2 regions of the Caballeronia grimmiae genome follow, and region 2 is predicted to be linked to the other one. Evidence: riboswitches for the same ligand, from Rfam matches in the RefSeq annotation. Region 2 holds a riboswitch; the other holds the start of a gene.
The links. A riboswitch is a leader RNA that binds a small molecule or an ion and turns the genes downstream of it on or off. The one in region 2 is predicted to bind cobalamin.

Region 1: it holds a riboswitch for cobalamin, as region 2 does, so the genes downstream of both, LDZ21_RS10600 (TonB-dependent receptor plug domain-containing protein) here and cobW (cobalamin biosynthesis protein CobW) in region 2, are expected to answer to the same signal.

What each region holds. Positions count from the first base shown of each region.
Region 1 covers NZ_CP084271.1:2,202,548-2,210,275, reverse strand. The annotation lists gene lgt (prolipoprotein diacylglyceryl transferase) at 1-852, shown strand, start outside; gene LDZ21_RS10625 (SIMPL domain-containing protein) at 864-1,589, opposite strand; gene LDZ21_RS10620 (EVE domain-containing protein) at 1,657-2,127, opposite strand; RNA gene ssrS (6S RNA) at 2,194-2,375, opposite strand; gene LDZ21_RS10610 (cell division protein ZapA) at 2,493-2,807, opposite strand; gene LDZ21_RS10605 (hypothetical protein) at 2,804-3,193, opposite strand; cobalamin riboswitch at 3,388-3,688, shown strand; gene LDZ21_RS10600 (TonB-dependent receptor plug domain-containing protein) at 3,774-5,639, shown strand; gene LDZ21_RS10595 (FecCD family ABC transporter permease) at 5,664-6,662, shown strand; gene LDZ21_RS10590 (ABC transporter ATP-binding protein) at 6,659-7,435, shown strand; gene cobT (nicotinate-nucleotide--dimethylbenzimidazole phosphoribosyltransferase) at 7,432-7,728, shown strand, end outside.
Region 2 covers NZ_CP084272.1:502,383-510,110, forward strand. The annotation lists gene LDZ21_RS15920 (CbtB domain-containing protein) at 1-199, shown strand, start outside; gene LDZ21_RS15925 (CbtA family protein) at 209-973, shown strand; gene LDZ21_RS15930 (DUF1289 domain-containing protein) at 970-1,206, opposite strand; gene LDZ21_RS15935 (cobyrinic acid a,c-diamide synthase CobB) at 1,203-2,501, opposite strand; gene cobO (cob(I)yrinic acid a,c-diamide adenosyltransferase) at 2,501-3,103, opposite strand; gene LDZ21_RS15945 (cobalamin biosynthesis protein) at 3,100-3,429, opposite strand; cobalamin riboswitch at 3,604-3,845, opposite strand; cobalamin riboswitch at 3,900-4,144, shown strand; gene cobW (cobalamin biosynthesis protein CobW) at 4,259-5,338, shown strand; gene cobN (cobaltochelatase subunit CobN) at 5,343-7,728, shown strand, end outside.

The sequences.
Region 1 (7,728 bases), on a different replicon from region 2:
CCGCTCGCCGTGCGCTGGTACGGGCTCATGTATCTGGTGGCGTTTATTTCGGCCATCGTCATTGGCCGGCTACGGCTGAAGCTGCCGTTCGTCGCCAATCAGGGCTGGACCGCGAAGGACATCGACGACATGCTGTTCTACGGCGTGCTCGGCACCATTCTCGGCGGGCGCCTCGGCTACGTGGTGTTCTACAAGGCGAGCTACTACCTGTCGCATCCGCTCGATATCTTCAAGGTGTGGGAAGGCGGGATGTCGTTTCACGGCGGCTTTCTCGGCGTGACGCTCGCGATGGTGCTCTTCGCGCATCAGCGCAAGCGCACGTGGCTGCAGGTGACGGATTTCGTCGCGCCGATGGTGCCGCTCGGTCTGGCGGCGGGGCGCCTTGGTAACTTCATCAACGGTGAGCTGTGGGGCCGCGTGACGGACCCGGCCGCGCCGTGGGCCATGCTCTTCCAGCATTCGTCGAACGATGACGCCGTCTGGCTCGCGAAGAATCCGCAACTGGATGCGCAATGGCATCTGAGCGAAGTCTTCCAGCGGTATCAGATGCTGCCGCGCCATCCGTCGCAGTTGTACGAAATCGCGCTCGAAGGCATCGTGCTGTTCATCGTGATCTGGACGTTTTCGCGCAAGCCGCGTCCGATGGGCGCAGTCTCGGCGCTGTTCCTGATCGGCTACGGGCTCGCGCGCTTCACGGTGGAATTCGCACGCGAACCCGACGATTACCTCGGCCTGCTCGCGCTCAATCTCTCGATGGGCCAATGGCTTTCGCTGCCGATGGTCATCGTGGGCATCGTCCTGATGGTGTGGGCGTACAAGCGGCATCGGCGCGTGCCGGCCAACGCCGCCTGAACCGGCGGCGCTTAACGCCCCATCTGCACGGAGCCGGATACGTCGACGGTCACCATCGTCGTGCCGGCTTCGAGCGCCATCGGCGCGGCCATCTTTGCATCGGCGTTCATGCCGCGCGCCTGCATCATCATCACCGGACGCGGCGCCACGCCGCTCTGGCCGACGTTCACTTCCCGGATCGTAAAGCTGCTATAGCCGAACGCCTGCGCTGCGGCCTGTGCCTGCTTGCGGAACGAATCGATGGCCTGCGTCGAGAGCTTCTGCGCAGCGGCGCGCTGGGCTTCCGGCGACAGCGAGAACGTGACGTTGCCGACCTGCATCGACGAACTCATCTTGCCCGCGAGCTTCGAGGCCGCCGCGAAGTCATGCGATTCGAGCACGACTTCCGTGCGTCCGCGCCACGCGGATATCTTGCCGTCGCGATCCGTCGACGGATACACGCTGAACGCGCCGCTCTTCGCGGTGACGCCATCGACGCCCTTTGCTTCGCGCAAGGCGGCTTCGGCACGCTGATTCAGCGTAGTCGTCAGCGATGAAGGATCGGCGGCTTCCTGCTCGTAGAAGAGCGTAATGGTGACGACATCCTGCGGCACTTGCGTGCTGGCCTGAGCCGACAGCGAGAGCACGCCCGAAGGCTGCGGATTGGCGATGACCGTCTGCGCAGCGGCAGTGGCCGAGAAGGTGAGCGCGGCGCTCGACATCGCGAGAGCGAGTGCGGCGGCGATTTTCTTGTTCATCATCGAAGGACTCAGGCCTGTAACGTCGCGCGTTTCGCGACGGCTCTTAGGCGGTCCATTCGCGCCCTTAGTTCCGGTCTCCGGCGAGCCGTTCGGTAATAAAGCGCCACTGCGCTTCGCTGACGGGCGTGATGGACAACCGGTTGCCGCGAGCCAGCACTTGCATGTCCGAAAGCGCATCGTGCGCGCGCAATTCGGCAAGCGGAATGAGCGGCGTCTTCCTGACGAAGCTCACGTCGACGAGCAGCCAGCGCGGCGTTTCCTGCGTGGACTTGGGATCGAAGTAGGGGCTTTTCGAATCGAACTGCGTAGGATCGGGATAGGCCGTCGATGCAACCTTCGCGATGCCCGCGATACCCGGCTCCGGACAGCTCGAATGATAGAAGAGCACGCCGTCGCCAATTTGCATCTGATCGCGCATGAAGTTGCGCGCCTGATAGTTGCGCACGCCGGTCCACGGCAAGGTTTTCTTCGGCGCGTGCGCGAGATGATCGATGCTCGCTTCGTCCGGTTCGGACTTCATCAGCCAGTAGCGCATGAGGAGAGCGGGAAGAATCGGCGATGCAAATAAAAACGGCATCGGATAAACCGATGCCGTCTGGATAAGGTCCCCGCCTCAGCCGCTAGGCCGGCATCCTGAACCTGGGTTCAAGATTGGTCGCGGTAAGCAACACTTCGGGTACATCAGACTAGTGACGCGCGCGCCCGTGTTACAAGGTTCCGCAACCGTGCCAATGTGACATTGGTTCAAGGAATATATGACCTTGGCGCACCAGGCAGGGAAACCTCACTCTACACCAATCATTTGCCTTGTGCAGCCCCTGCGCCGTGATCGCGCAGTATCTTTTTTTGATTGACACCGCGAGGCTGATTAGATCAGCGCATCATGCAAACGGCTTGCACTCACTGCACTTCATATTGTGCGATGACCGCGCCGAGCTGCTGGTTCATCGAATGCACCGTGCGGCGAATTTCTTCGGCGGGGAAGGCTTCGCCATGACGCACGCTTTCCTGCAGCCGAAGCAATTCGGACGCCAGCGACAGCGCGGCCATCACCGCGATGCGATCCGTGCCGCGCACGCTGCTGGCATTGCGGATCTTGTTCATTTCGGCGTCGACGCGGGCGACTGCTTCGCGCAATGCGGCTTCCGTTTCCGGCGAGCACGCGAGGCGATACGGCTGCCCGAGGATGGATACTTCGATCTGCGTGGTCGTCATGCCTTCTCTCCGTGATGATGTTCGCCGTGCATCTCTTCAGCATGCGCATGTTCGGGCTGCGCGTCGCGCGATGCCTGCGATTCGGCGTTGAGAAGGTCGAGCTGATTGTCGCTTTCGGCGTGATGCGTTTTGCCGCGCGGCAGCTTCTCGAGGATTGCGTTGAGGCGCACCTGTGCGTCGTCGATCTTCGCGGAAAGCGAGTCGCGCTCGGCTTGCAATGCGTCGCGCTCGCTTCGCACCTGCACGAGCTCGGCCTGAACGCCCGCGTAGTCGGCGCGCAATTGTTCGATTTGCGCTTCGAGCGCGAGACGCGCCTGATGGTGGCGCTCGCTGATCTGGATCAGCCGGCCGATGTTTCCTGACAGTGATTCGAGTTCGTTGAGCATGTGCTGCGTCCTCTAAAGACCTGGCATTTTAGCGCGGTTCAAAGCAGCTTCCGATAATTGTCTCGTTTCGAGACGTAACAACCCCGGAACATGCGCGCATCGCGATGCATTTGTGTGTGGAAAGAGCGAGCGTGCGTGTTCATTGCAGGGTGCCGGGCACGGCGCGCGTTCTTGACGGCCCCGATGCCCGCTCCTACACTTGCCGCACTTTTGGTGCTCGCGTCCGCTTCTCTCGCGGATGCAGTCAAACGGGAAACAGGGAGCGAAGTCCACGGCGCATGACCGGGACGCGCCAACCTGTGCTGCCCCCGCAACGGTAAGCGACCGCAACGCAAGTTGCAAGTCGTCCCTCGCGCGTTTCTCGCGTCGCATCGCATGGTTCGTCGGCATGCGGCACGCCCTGCAAGAAACGTGTCGACGCCACTGCGCGCCATGCGCGGGAAGGCGGGACGAAGCGTCGCCAGCCCGGATACCGGCCAATCGTCCAGCGCGTCCATGTCATCGGCATAGTGGCGCGCGCGTCGCGCACAGACCTCGCGGGGAGCGGGGCACGCGCCAGCCCCGAACTGGATTTTCAAGCATGGTTTCATCTCCGTCCGGCATGAAGCGTCGCGCCGTTTGCGTGGCATCGTGCGCGGCGTTCAGCGCGCTGCCCGTGCAATCCGCTCATGCCGATACCGCCGCGCAAACGCTCGCGCCGGTCGTCGTTACGGCGACGCGCACCGCGCAGCCGCTCGCCGATTCGCTCCCGCAAACGTCGCTCTTCGACGAGCAGGACATCGCCGACACCAACGCTCGCGACGTGCTCGGCCTGATCGCGCTCGCGCCCGGCGTACAGGTCACACGAAACGGCGGGCCGGGCGCGAACTCGGGCGTGTACATACGCGGCGCGGCGTCGTCGCAATCGCTCGTGCTGATCGATGGCGTGCGTGTCGAGTCGGTATCGCTCGGCGCGGCGCAGCTGTCGCAAATGATGCTCGATGAGACCGGCCGCGTCGAAGTGGTGAACGGCAATGTATCGGCGTTGTATGGATCGAATGCGATCGGCGGCGTCGTGCAAATCTTCACGAAAGAGGGCGATGCCCACCCGCCGCGCTTTCACTTCGAAGCCGAGTACGGCAGCTATCGCACGCAGCGTCAGTCGGCGGGCGTCGACGGCGCGCTCGATGCCGAGGGCCGCACTACCTTCAGCCTGAACGTGTCCCGCGAAAAGACCGACGGCTTCTCGTCGATCGATCCGGCGCTCGCGCCCGGTGCGAATCCGAACGCGAACGGTTATCTGAACGAAAGCGTCGCCGCGACGCTGCGCCACAAGTTCACCGACAAGTGGGATGCGGGCGTGCGCTTCCTGCAATCGAACGGCGTCGACAGCTTCGACGATGCATACGGCACCCCGGCCGACATCAACAAGACGCACGACCGCGTGCGTTCGGCTTCAGTGTTCGCGAACGGCAGGCTCACCGACCGCTGGACCACGCACTTCACCATCGCGCAGGGACAGGACCGCGCGAACATCGAGCAGAACGGCGTGTATACGAGCCGATTCAACTCGGAGAATCATCAGTACCTCTGGCAAAACGACTTCAGGCTCACCGATGCCCACAAGCTGCTGTTCGGCTATGAGCATCTCGATCAGTCGCTCGATTCGGATCAACTGAGCGCGCCCGATCGTCACGTCAATTCGGTGTTCGCGGGCTACGTGGGGCGCTTCGGTCGGAGCGAAGTGCAGGCGAACGTGCGACACGACCAGTACTCCGATTTCGGCGGCGCGAACAGCTACTATCTCGGCTACGCGTACAAGTTCGACGCTCACTGGCGCGCGAGCGCGAGCTATGCGGCGTCGTTCCGCGCACCGAGCTTCGACGACCTCTACTATCCGTTCAGCGGCAATGCGTCGATTCAGCCTGAGCGCAGCCATTCGGTCGAGGCCGCGTTGCAATATGCATCGGACGCAGTGGGCGTGGTGCGCGTGACGGCGTTTCAGACGCGCTATTCGAATCTGATCGACTACGTATCGGACGGCAGCGGCTTCTATATCGCGCAGAACGTGGGACGCGCGAAGGTGCAGGGCGTCGAGGGATCGTGGGCGGGGCATGTGGGCGCCACCGATATCCGCGCGGGCGTCACGTTCCAGAATCCCGTCGACGAGACGAATCACGAAGAACTGACGAGGCGTGCGCGGCGCTTTGCATCGCTGTCGGCGCATCGTTCGATCGGACGATGGCGCGTGGGTGGCGAGTGGATTGTGAGCGGCGCGCGCAGCGATTACGATTCGACGCTCGCGGGCTACGGCGTCGTGAACCTGTCCGCGCGCTATGACATTACGAAGTCGTGGTACGTGAGCGCGCGCATCGACAATCTGTTCGACCGGGACTATGAACTCGCTTATTCGTACAACACGCCGCGGCGCGGTGCGTACATCACGCTCGGATGGAATTCGTCGTGAGCGTGGCGTCGTCGCTGGTGAACGATGAACGCTAGCCGTGCCGTCTTCATCTGGCTCGCGCTCGGCGCGATGGCGCTCGCCGCGCTCGCGGCATCGCTTGCGCTCGGCAGCGTCAATCTGCCGATGTCGCGTGCGATCGCTGCGCTGCTGCATGCCCGTTCGGCCACGCCTGATATCGCCGATGACATCGTGCTCACCTTGCGTTTGCCGCGCGCTTTGGCGGGGTTTGCGTCGGGTGCGCTGCTCGCGCTCGCCGGCGCGCTGCTGCAAGTGCTGCTGCGCAATCCGCTCGCGGAGCCGTACGTGCTCGGCGTATCCGGCGGCGCGGCGGCGTTCGCGCTTGCGGCGATGCTCGCGTCGATGCCGTGGTGGGGCGTCGATCTCGCCGCGTGCATCGGCGCGTTCGTGTCGATCGTGCTGGTGCTCGGCCTTGCGCGCAGGCACGTGTGGCATGGCGAGCAGGAGGCATCGCCGAGGCTCTTGCTGACGGGCGTCGTGATCGCGGCGGGGTGGGGCGCGCTCATCACGCTGATACTCAGCATCGCGCCGGAGAACCGGCTGCGCGGCATGCTCTTCTGGCTCACCGGCGACCTCAACGGCGCAGCGACCCCGTGGCCCGCGATGATCGCGCTGGGCGTGGCGCTTGCCGTGATTGCGCCCGTCGCGCCGCAACTGAACGTGCTCTTGCGTGGCGATGCCGCCGCGCGGGCGCTCGGCGTGCCGGTCGAACGGTTGCGCCTGCGCGTGTATCTGGTGGCGTCGCTGGCGGCGGCGGCCGCGGTGACGACGGCGGGGACCATCGGCTTCGTCGGGCTGGTCGTGCCGCATCTGCTGCGGCTCGCCTTCGGCAACGATCAGCGCATGCTCGTGCCGGCCGCGCCGCTCGCGGGCGGGCTCGCCGTGATGAGCGCCGATCTTGCCGCGCGCACGGTCATCGCGCCGGGGCAGTTGCCGGTCGGCGTCGTGACGGCGCTCGTCGGCGTGCCGATGTTCCTGTGGATGCTGTTGCGCCGACCGCGATGAACACACTTCATATCGACACGCTCACGCTGCGCGCCGGCGACCGCATCCTGGTCGACGGCCTGAGCGCGACCATCGCGGCGGGCGAAGTGTGGTGCATCGCCGGGCCGAACGGCGCGGGCAAGACGACGCTCATCGGCGTCCTCGCGGGCCTCGCAAAACCGGCGGCGGGCGTCGTATCGCTGGATGGCCGCGCGCTCGCGCAATGGCGCGCGGCGGATCTCGCCCGCCGGCGCGCGCTGATGCCGCAGAGCACGCACGACGCGTTCAGCGCGACCGTGCTCGACACCGTGCTGCTCAACCGCTTTCCTTATCTGACCGGCTGGGGCTGGGAAAGCGACGACGACCGTGCCGCCGCGCACGCCGCGCTCGATGCACTGGGCCTTGCCGCGTTCGCAACCCGCGACGTGCTGACGCTCTCAGGCGGCGAACGGCAACGCGTTGCGCTGGCCGCCGTGCTGTGCCAGAACGCGCCGCTGCTGTTGCTCGACGAACCGCTCGCGCATCTGGACCTGCATCATCAGATCGACTGCCTGAATGCGCTCGTGAAAGCCGCACGCGATGAACGCCGCGCGGTCGTGCTCTCGTGTCACGATCTGAACCTCGCCCGCCGCTTCGCCACGCATGCTTTATTGCTCGACGGCCAGGGCGGCGCGCAGGGCGGCCGCGTCGCCGATGTGCTCACGGCCGAGCGTGCGAGCGCCGCGTTCGGTTATCCGCTGGCGCTCATCCGCGATGGCGGGCATGAAGCGCTCGTGCCTCGCTTCCCCTCATGACCAAGGAATCGCCCATGTCCATTCCGATGCCTCGCGCGCTCGATCGCGCCATCGAACCCGAACTGCGCCGCATCATCGACATGAAGACGAAGCCGCCCGGCAGCCTCGGGCGGCTCGAATCGCTCGCGCTGCAGATCGGCGTGATACAGCGCACGACGAAGCCGCGCATCGAACGTCCCGCGATGATCGTGTTCGCGGGCGATCACGGCATCGCCGCCGAAGGCGTGAGTCCGTATCCGCAGGAAGTGACGGCGCAGATGGTCGCGAATTTTTTGAGCGGAGGCGCGGCGATC
Region 2 (7,728 bases):
TTCTTTGCCGACAATCGACGCACCTGTCCCCATTCCGGTGCGCGAAGTCCTGCCTTGGGCCGTGTTTATCGGCCTCATTCTGCTAATCGCCATTTACTTCGTCGGCGCAGAGCAGGGCGCAACGTCGATTCTGTCGGGCACCTACGTCCACGAGTTCGTTCACGATGGCCGGCATTTGCTCGGCTTTCCGTGCCACTGAGGACGGGCCGTGATTCGCAGTCTGTTGATACGCGGCATGATCGCGGGACTCGTCGCGGGCCTGCTCGGCTTCGCGTTCGCAAAGACGGTGGGTGAAGCATCGGTCGAGCGCGCCATCGCTTTCGAAGCGCAGCACGAACATGCGCATGCAGGGCATGAAGGGGCGGCGCATTCACACGAACACGAAGGCGGCGAAGACATCGTTAGCCGCGATACTCAGGCGGGCTTAGGCTTGCTCACAGGCATCGCGGTATTCGGCACGGCGCTCGGCGGCATTTTCTCGCTTGTCTTTGCCCTCGCTTACGGGCGGCTCGGCGCTTTGCACGCGCGTGGCGTAGCGGCATTGCTCGCGATGTTCGGCTTCGTCAGCGTGACCGTTGCGCCGTTTCTCGTGTATCCGCCGAATCCGCCCGCCGTCGGCAATCCTGAGACCATCGGCGTGCGCACTGCATTGTTCTTCGGCATCGTTGCGATTTCCATTGCGACGGCGGCTTTTTCCGTGTGGTTTCAAAGGCGCTTGCATGGCACTCAGGGCAACTGGAATGCGACGATCATCGCGGGCGCTGCGTATATGGCGTTGATGGTGCTTGCGCAATTCATCCTGCCGCGCGTCGATGAAGTGCCCGCTGGTTTCTCCGGATCGTTGCTCTGGAATTTCCGCGTGGCCGCCATCGGCATTCAGGCGATCATCTGGACGACGCTCGGACTTGTCTTCGGCGCACTCGCCGCCCGCGAACTGGAACGTCCCGCGCGGCGAAGCATGGCGACGGTCTAAGCGATCTTCACGCCCGACACCGATGCTTGCCTGCCGGGCAATTCCTCGAGAAGGGCGAGCTTTGCGGCATCGTCCATCGATCTGAAGGCTTTGATTTCCGCTCGGCTTCTGAAGCATCCCGCGCACAGTTCGTGTGCGGGATCGATCCTGCATACGCCGGTGCAAGGCGAACCAATGGGTTCTTGCGCTTTCGCGCGTTCGATCGTGAAGGCGAGGTCCAATGTCATCGTCATAGTGATTCGCCGCGAAACAGCGCGGCGGCTGCCGCCGGGTTCGACGGCCAATAAGCGTGCATATACGTTGCCGTGATGCGGCTCTGGCGATAAAGCGCTTCGCCTGCCGCGCCCGTCGTTGCATGCGTCGCGGTGAGTTGCGGCTGCATCGGCGTATCGAGTGTCGAGTAGTGAAAGGTGTGGCCGGTGAGCACGCCATGTGCAGTGTCGAGACGCTGCATCGCGAGGCGTGCGAGACGCCGCTGCATGGTCGCATTGCCGGGCAACACACCAAGCATCGCGTGCCGGTTGCCTTCGATATCCGTCAGCGTGTCGAGCAGATAAAGCATGCCGCCGCATTCCGCGACGACCACGCGCTCACGCGCAACGTGCTCCCTGATCGACGCTCGCGTGCATGCATTCGATGCGAGCGTGGCCGCATGCAGTTCGGGATAGCCGCCGGGAAGATAGAGCGCATCGGTATCGGCGGGCAGCGGTTCGTCGGCGAGCGGAGAGAACGTCGTGACGGTCGCGCCCATCGCAATCAGCAAGTCGATGTTCGCCGGATAGATGAAAGAAAACGCGGTATCGCGCGCGATGGCGATTCGCATCCCATCGGGCACGCGCGGCGGTGCATCGAGCGTCGCATCTTCGAACTCGACATACGGCGGCAGGTCGCCAAGCGAGGTGGTAGCGATGGCATCGGCGGCGCGATCGAGGCGTGCATCGAGGCTCGCGATTTCCTGCGCTTGCGTCAGGCCGAGATGACGCTCGGGCAACGCGATATCGTCCGCGTTGGACAGATGCCCGCAATAGCGCAATCCGTCCGGAATGGCTTCGGCAAGCATCTGCGCATGACGCGCCGATGCCACGCGATTGGCGAGCACGCCATAGAACGGCACATCCGTGCGATAACGCGCCAGCCCGAACGCCACCGCGCCGAACGTTTGCGCCATGCCATGCGCGCCGATCACGGCGAGCACGGGCACGTTGAACGTGGCGGCCAGATCGGCGCTGCTGGGCGTGCCATCGAACAAACCCATGACGCCTTCAATCAGAATGAGATCGGCTTCACGCGCTGCTTTTGCAAGCATCGCGCGGCAGGCATCGAGGCCGACCATCGACAGATGCAGCGAATAAACGGGCGAACCGCATGCCCGTTCGAGAATCATCGGATCGAGAAAATCCGGGCCGGTCTTGAAGACGCGCACGCGCCGGCCTTGCCGCGCATGATGGCGCGCAAGCGCGGCCGTCACGGTGGTCTTGCCTTGATGCGAGGCGCTCGCACCGATGAAGAGTGCAGGGCAGCGCGGCATCAGAATTCGACGCCGCGTTGCGCCTTGACGCCTTGCTCGCGATACGGATGCTTCACGAGCCGCATCTCGGTGACGAGATCGGCGATGTCGACGAGCGCATCTGGCGCATGACGGCCCGTCACGACGACGTGCAGCATCGCGGGCCGCGCCTTCAGCACATCGAGCACTTCATCGAGCGGCAGATACTCGTACTTGAGCACGGTATTGAGTTCGTCGAGCACGACCATCTGATACTCGCCGCTCTCGATCATGCGGCGCGCTTCATTCCAGCCTTTGCGCGCGGTCGCCATATCGGCTTCGCGGTTCTGCGTGTTCCACGTATAGCCATCGCCCATCGTGACGAAATCGCAATTCGCCACTGCGGCGAGGAAATCGCGCTCGGACGTATGTAACGCGCCCTTGATGAATTGCACGACGCCGAGCTTCATGCCGTGGCCGAGCACGCGCACCGCCATGCCGAATGCGGCTGTGGTCTTGCCCTTCCCATTGCCGGTATTCACGATCAACAAACCCTTCTCGTGATCGGCGGCGGCCTGCTTCTTTTCGTGGCCTTCCTTGCGACGCTGCGTCATGCGCAGATGCGATTCGGTATCGGTTTTCATGGGACTTTCGTATCTGATGGCGCGTTCTTCATTGCAATGGCGACAGTCACATCGCCGACGATAGTCTTCCCAAGCACGAGGCGTCCGCCCTGGCTTGCCAGTATCGCGCAAGGCTCGCACACGCCATCGACGTTCACGTGCTTGCCGGCATACGGCGAATAGCTTGCTGGCGCTTCGGCAATTTCTTCCGTTCGGAAGAATTGCAAAGCAAGACCATGTTGCTCACAAAACGCAAGCAAGCCTGCTTCATTCGCTTTCGCGGCAATGCTGGCGACCAGCGCAATATCCTCGAACAGAAAGGCGGTTGCGCCAAGCGCCGCGCGCACGGCTTGCTCTATGGCGTCCGCGCTTGCGCCTCGCCTGCAACCGATGCCGACGGCAAGATGGCGCCGCTTCGCGCTAATGGTCATCATCGAAATGGAATGGCAGCTTGCGCCGTGCATGCGTCCCTCGCGGATGCGCGGCGTTCGGCGAAGCGCGTCGCATGCAATCACGCAATGCGCTTCGTTCCTGCGCTGGCCGGTATCCGGGCTTGCGACCTCACCGTGCGGCCTTCCCGCCTTCGGCAGTGGCATTCGAGCACGATGCGCGGCATTGCACGATGACAATGCCGCTGGTCGCGTACCGTTGCGGGGACAGCACAGGCTGGCGCGTGGTTCGTCTGACGAGCACGGCTTCCTGTTTCCCGTTTAACTGCGCGTTGCGTTGGAACGCGCGAGCACCAGTCGCGGGCCAAAGATACCATAGGCGCTTCTTCAAAGCGCGTGTTTCCTTGACGCTCGTGCCCGCTACGCCTAGACTTTCACGCAGTTTTGGTGCTCGTGTGCGAGCTTCTTTCGCGCACAGTTAAACGGGAAGCAGGGAGCGCCTGGCCATGCATGATCATGGCTTGCGTCAACCTGCGCTGCCCCCGCAACGGTAAGCGACTGGCGGTATCGGTATTGACGATGCCGCGCATTGCGCCACACGCCACTGCCATCGGCAGGAAGGCGGTGCAATGAAGCCGCAAGCCCGGATACCGGCCAGACTTTCGCAAGGACCCATGCCGCGGGGATGCGGCCCGGTCCATGATCACAGAGCCGTGCGCATTCCCGTTCGACATCGCATTTCATGCCTTGAGCGGCACGGCGCACGCACACACGCCACGGAGCAACGATGCAAACCCGCAAGATTCCCGTCACCGTCGTGACCGGCTTTCTCGGCAGCGGCAAGACCACTTTGATGCGCCACATCATGTCGAATGCGCAGGGCTTGCGCCTGGCGGTCATCGTCAACGAGTTCGGCGAACTCGGCATCGACGGCGAGATTCTGAAGGGCTGCGGTATCGGCTGCGATGACGAAGCGGCCTCTGCGGACCGCAATCTCTATGAGCTTGCGAACGGTTGTTTGTGCTGCACGGTGCAGGAAGAGTTCTATCCCGTGATGGAGCAATTGCTCGAACGGCGCGACCGCATCGACCACGTGCTGATCGAAACGTCCGGTCTCGCATTGCCGAAGCCGCTCGTGCAGGCGTTCAACTGGCCGTCCATCAAGAATGCTTTTACCGTGGATGCCGTGATCACGGTCGTCGATGGCCCCGCTGCTGCGAGCGGCCACTTTGCGTCCAATCCCGCCGCAGTCGACGCACAGCGCAAGGCCGATCCGAACCTCGACCATGAATCGCCGCTGCATGAACTGTTCGAGGATCAGCTTTCATCGGCCGATCTGGTGATCGTCAACAAGACGGACCTGATGGACGGCAATGCATTTGGCCAAGTGGAAGCACTCATACGACCCGAGATTCCGCCGCAAGTGAAGATCGTCCCTGCGCAGATGGGCCGGCTCGATCTGCATGCGTTGCTCGGCTTGCAATCGGCATCGGAAGAGACGATTCATTTGCGGCACGATCATCACGGTGCGGTAGATGATGAAGGCCACGCCGACCATCATCACGACGCGTTCGATTCGGTCGTCGTTCAGGCGATCATCGAGTCGCGCGAGCAGGCCATCGCCGCGTTGCAGAGTCTCGTCGAGCACCACACGATCTATCGTGTGAAGGGCTTTGCTGCGCTTCCCGGCGCTGCAATGCGTCTGGTCGTGCAAGGCGTGGGACGTCGTTTCGATAGTTACTTCGACCGGCGCTGGTCCGACGGCGAAGCGGCCAGCCGGTTCGTGCTGATCGGAGAAGACCTCGATCAGCCGGCGCTCCAGTCCGCATTCGATGCCGCGCTCGCCAGCGCGCCGGTCCAGGCCTGACACGATGCATTTACTACGCACGACACCTGGCGGTTTCGTCGACGATGCCGCTGGCGTCATACGCATCGAGCAGACGCGTGCGCCGATCGTCGTGCTCAGTTCGGCGGACACGACGCTCGCACTGCTGGCGAGCGCGTTTCCGCGCCTCGAAGCGGGCTTTCCCGAAGTGCGGCTCGCAAATCAGTCGTTCTTGCGTCAGCCTGCATCGGTGGACTTCTATATCGACGACGTCGTGCGTCACGCGAAGGTCGTCATCGTCGACCATCTCGGCGGCGAATCGTATTGGCCGTATGGGATCGAGCGGCTCGTGTCGCTTGCGAAGAGCGAGAAGCAAGTGCTCGCGATGTTCTCCGGCGATCTCACCGAAGACCCGAATCTCATCGCCAAGAGCACGGCCGACGCCGCGTTCTGCCGCGTCATGTCGCGTTATCTGCGCGAAGGCGGCGCGCGCAATGCGGAAGCGTTCCTGCGCGCGATCGCTCATCATGCGCTTGGCTTCGGGCGCGAGCCGCAGCCGCCGAGTCCGTTGCCTGCTGTCGCCATCTATCATCCCGAGCACGATATCGCCGTGATCGACGACTGGCGCGCGCGATGGACCGCGGGCGCGCCAGTCGTCGCGGTGCTGTTTTATCGCGCGCATCTGCAAGCGGGCAATACAGCGGTATTCGATGCGCTGATCGATTCGCTCGAAAATGAGGGGCTCAATCCGCTGCCGATCGCGATTTCCTCCCTTAAGGAAAGCGTCAGCCGCGAAGTGGTCGCGCGCTTGTGCGCGGAGCATCATGCGTCGCTCGTATTGAATACGACGGCGTTCGCAGCGGGCGTGATCGGCGAGAGCGAAGCATTCGAAGTGGCCGGCGATGCCCCCGTGCTGCAAGTGGTTTTAAGCGGCGGCAATCGTGAAGACTGGCAGAAGGACAATCACGGCCTCAATTCGCGCGATGTCGCAATGCATATTGCGTTGCCCGAAGTCGATGGCCGCATCATCACGCGCGCAGTGAGTTTCAAGGGGCTTGCGTATCACTGTCCGCATACGCAAGTCGACGTCGTGCGCTATCAGCACGATGCCGAGCGCGTGCGCTTCGTCGCGGAACTGAGCCGGCGCTGGTGCGCGCTGCGGCATAAACCGAACGCGGCCAAACGCATCGCGCTGGTGCTGGCGAACTATCCGGCAAGCGAAGGGCGCATTGGCAACGGCGTGGGTCTCGATACGCCGGCGTCCGCAGTCGGCATTCTGTCGATGCTTGCGCGCGAAGGCTATCGCGTCGGCACTATTCCCGAGAATGGCGATGCGCTCATCGCGGCGTTGACGCAAGGCGTGACGAACGATCCGGTCGTGCGCGATTTGCGTCCCGCGCTGCAAAGCCTTTCGCTCGAGGAATATCGTGCTGCGTATGACGCCGTTCCCGCCGATGCGCGCGCTGCACTGGAAGCAACATGGGGCGCACCCGAGCAAGACCCGACGATAAGACGCGGCCGCTTCATGATCGCGGGCTTTCGTTGCGGGGAAGTCTTCGTTGGCATTCAGCCTTCGCGTTCGCGTGAACGGAACGACTACGCGAGCTATCACGATGCCGAACTCGTCCCGCCGCATGCTTATCTGGCGTTCTATTTCTGGCTGCGTTCGCGCTTCAATATCGACGCCATCGTGCATGTAGGAAAGCACGGCAATCTCGAATGGCTGCCGGGCAAGAGCGTGGCGTTGTCGGCGTCGTGCTGGCCCGATCTGATTCTCGGCCCAATGCCGCATCTTTACCCGTTCATCGTCAATGATCCGGGCGAGGGCAGTCAGGCGAAGCGGCGCGCGCAGGCGGTCATCATCGATCATCTGATGCCGCCGCTCACGCGCGCTGAGAACTACGGGCCTTTGCAGGACCTCGAACGGCAAGTCGACGAATACTACGAAGCGTTAATGGTCGATGCACGCCGCGCAAAACTTTTGCGCAAGTCGATACTGCAAAACATCGTCCAACACAGACTGCATGAAGAGCTGGGGCTGGACGCGCCGCGCGACATCGCGGGCGAAGACGCATTGCTCACGCGCGCCGATGCCTACCTGTGCGAACTGAAGGAGGCGCAGATACGCGACGGCCTGCATGTGTTCGGCGTATCGCCCGACGGCGTGCAGCGCCGCGATACGTTGCTTGCATTAGGGCGTTTTCCAGTTGGCGATGGCCAAGGTGCGAACGCGAGCCTCATCACCGCGCTCGCACGCGATCTGCAACTGGGCGATGCCTTCGATCCGCTAGACGCCGACTGGTCCGCATCATGGACGGGCCCGCGCCCTGAAGCATTGCAAGCGGTGAGCAGTGCGCCGTGGCGTCATCATGGCGACACGCGCGAGCGCCTCGAATGTCTTGCGATGCAACTGCTGCAAGACGATGCTCGCG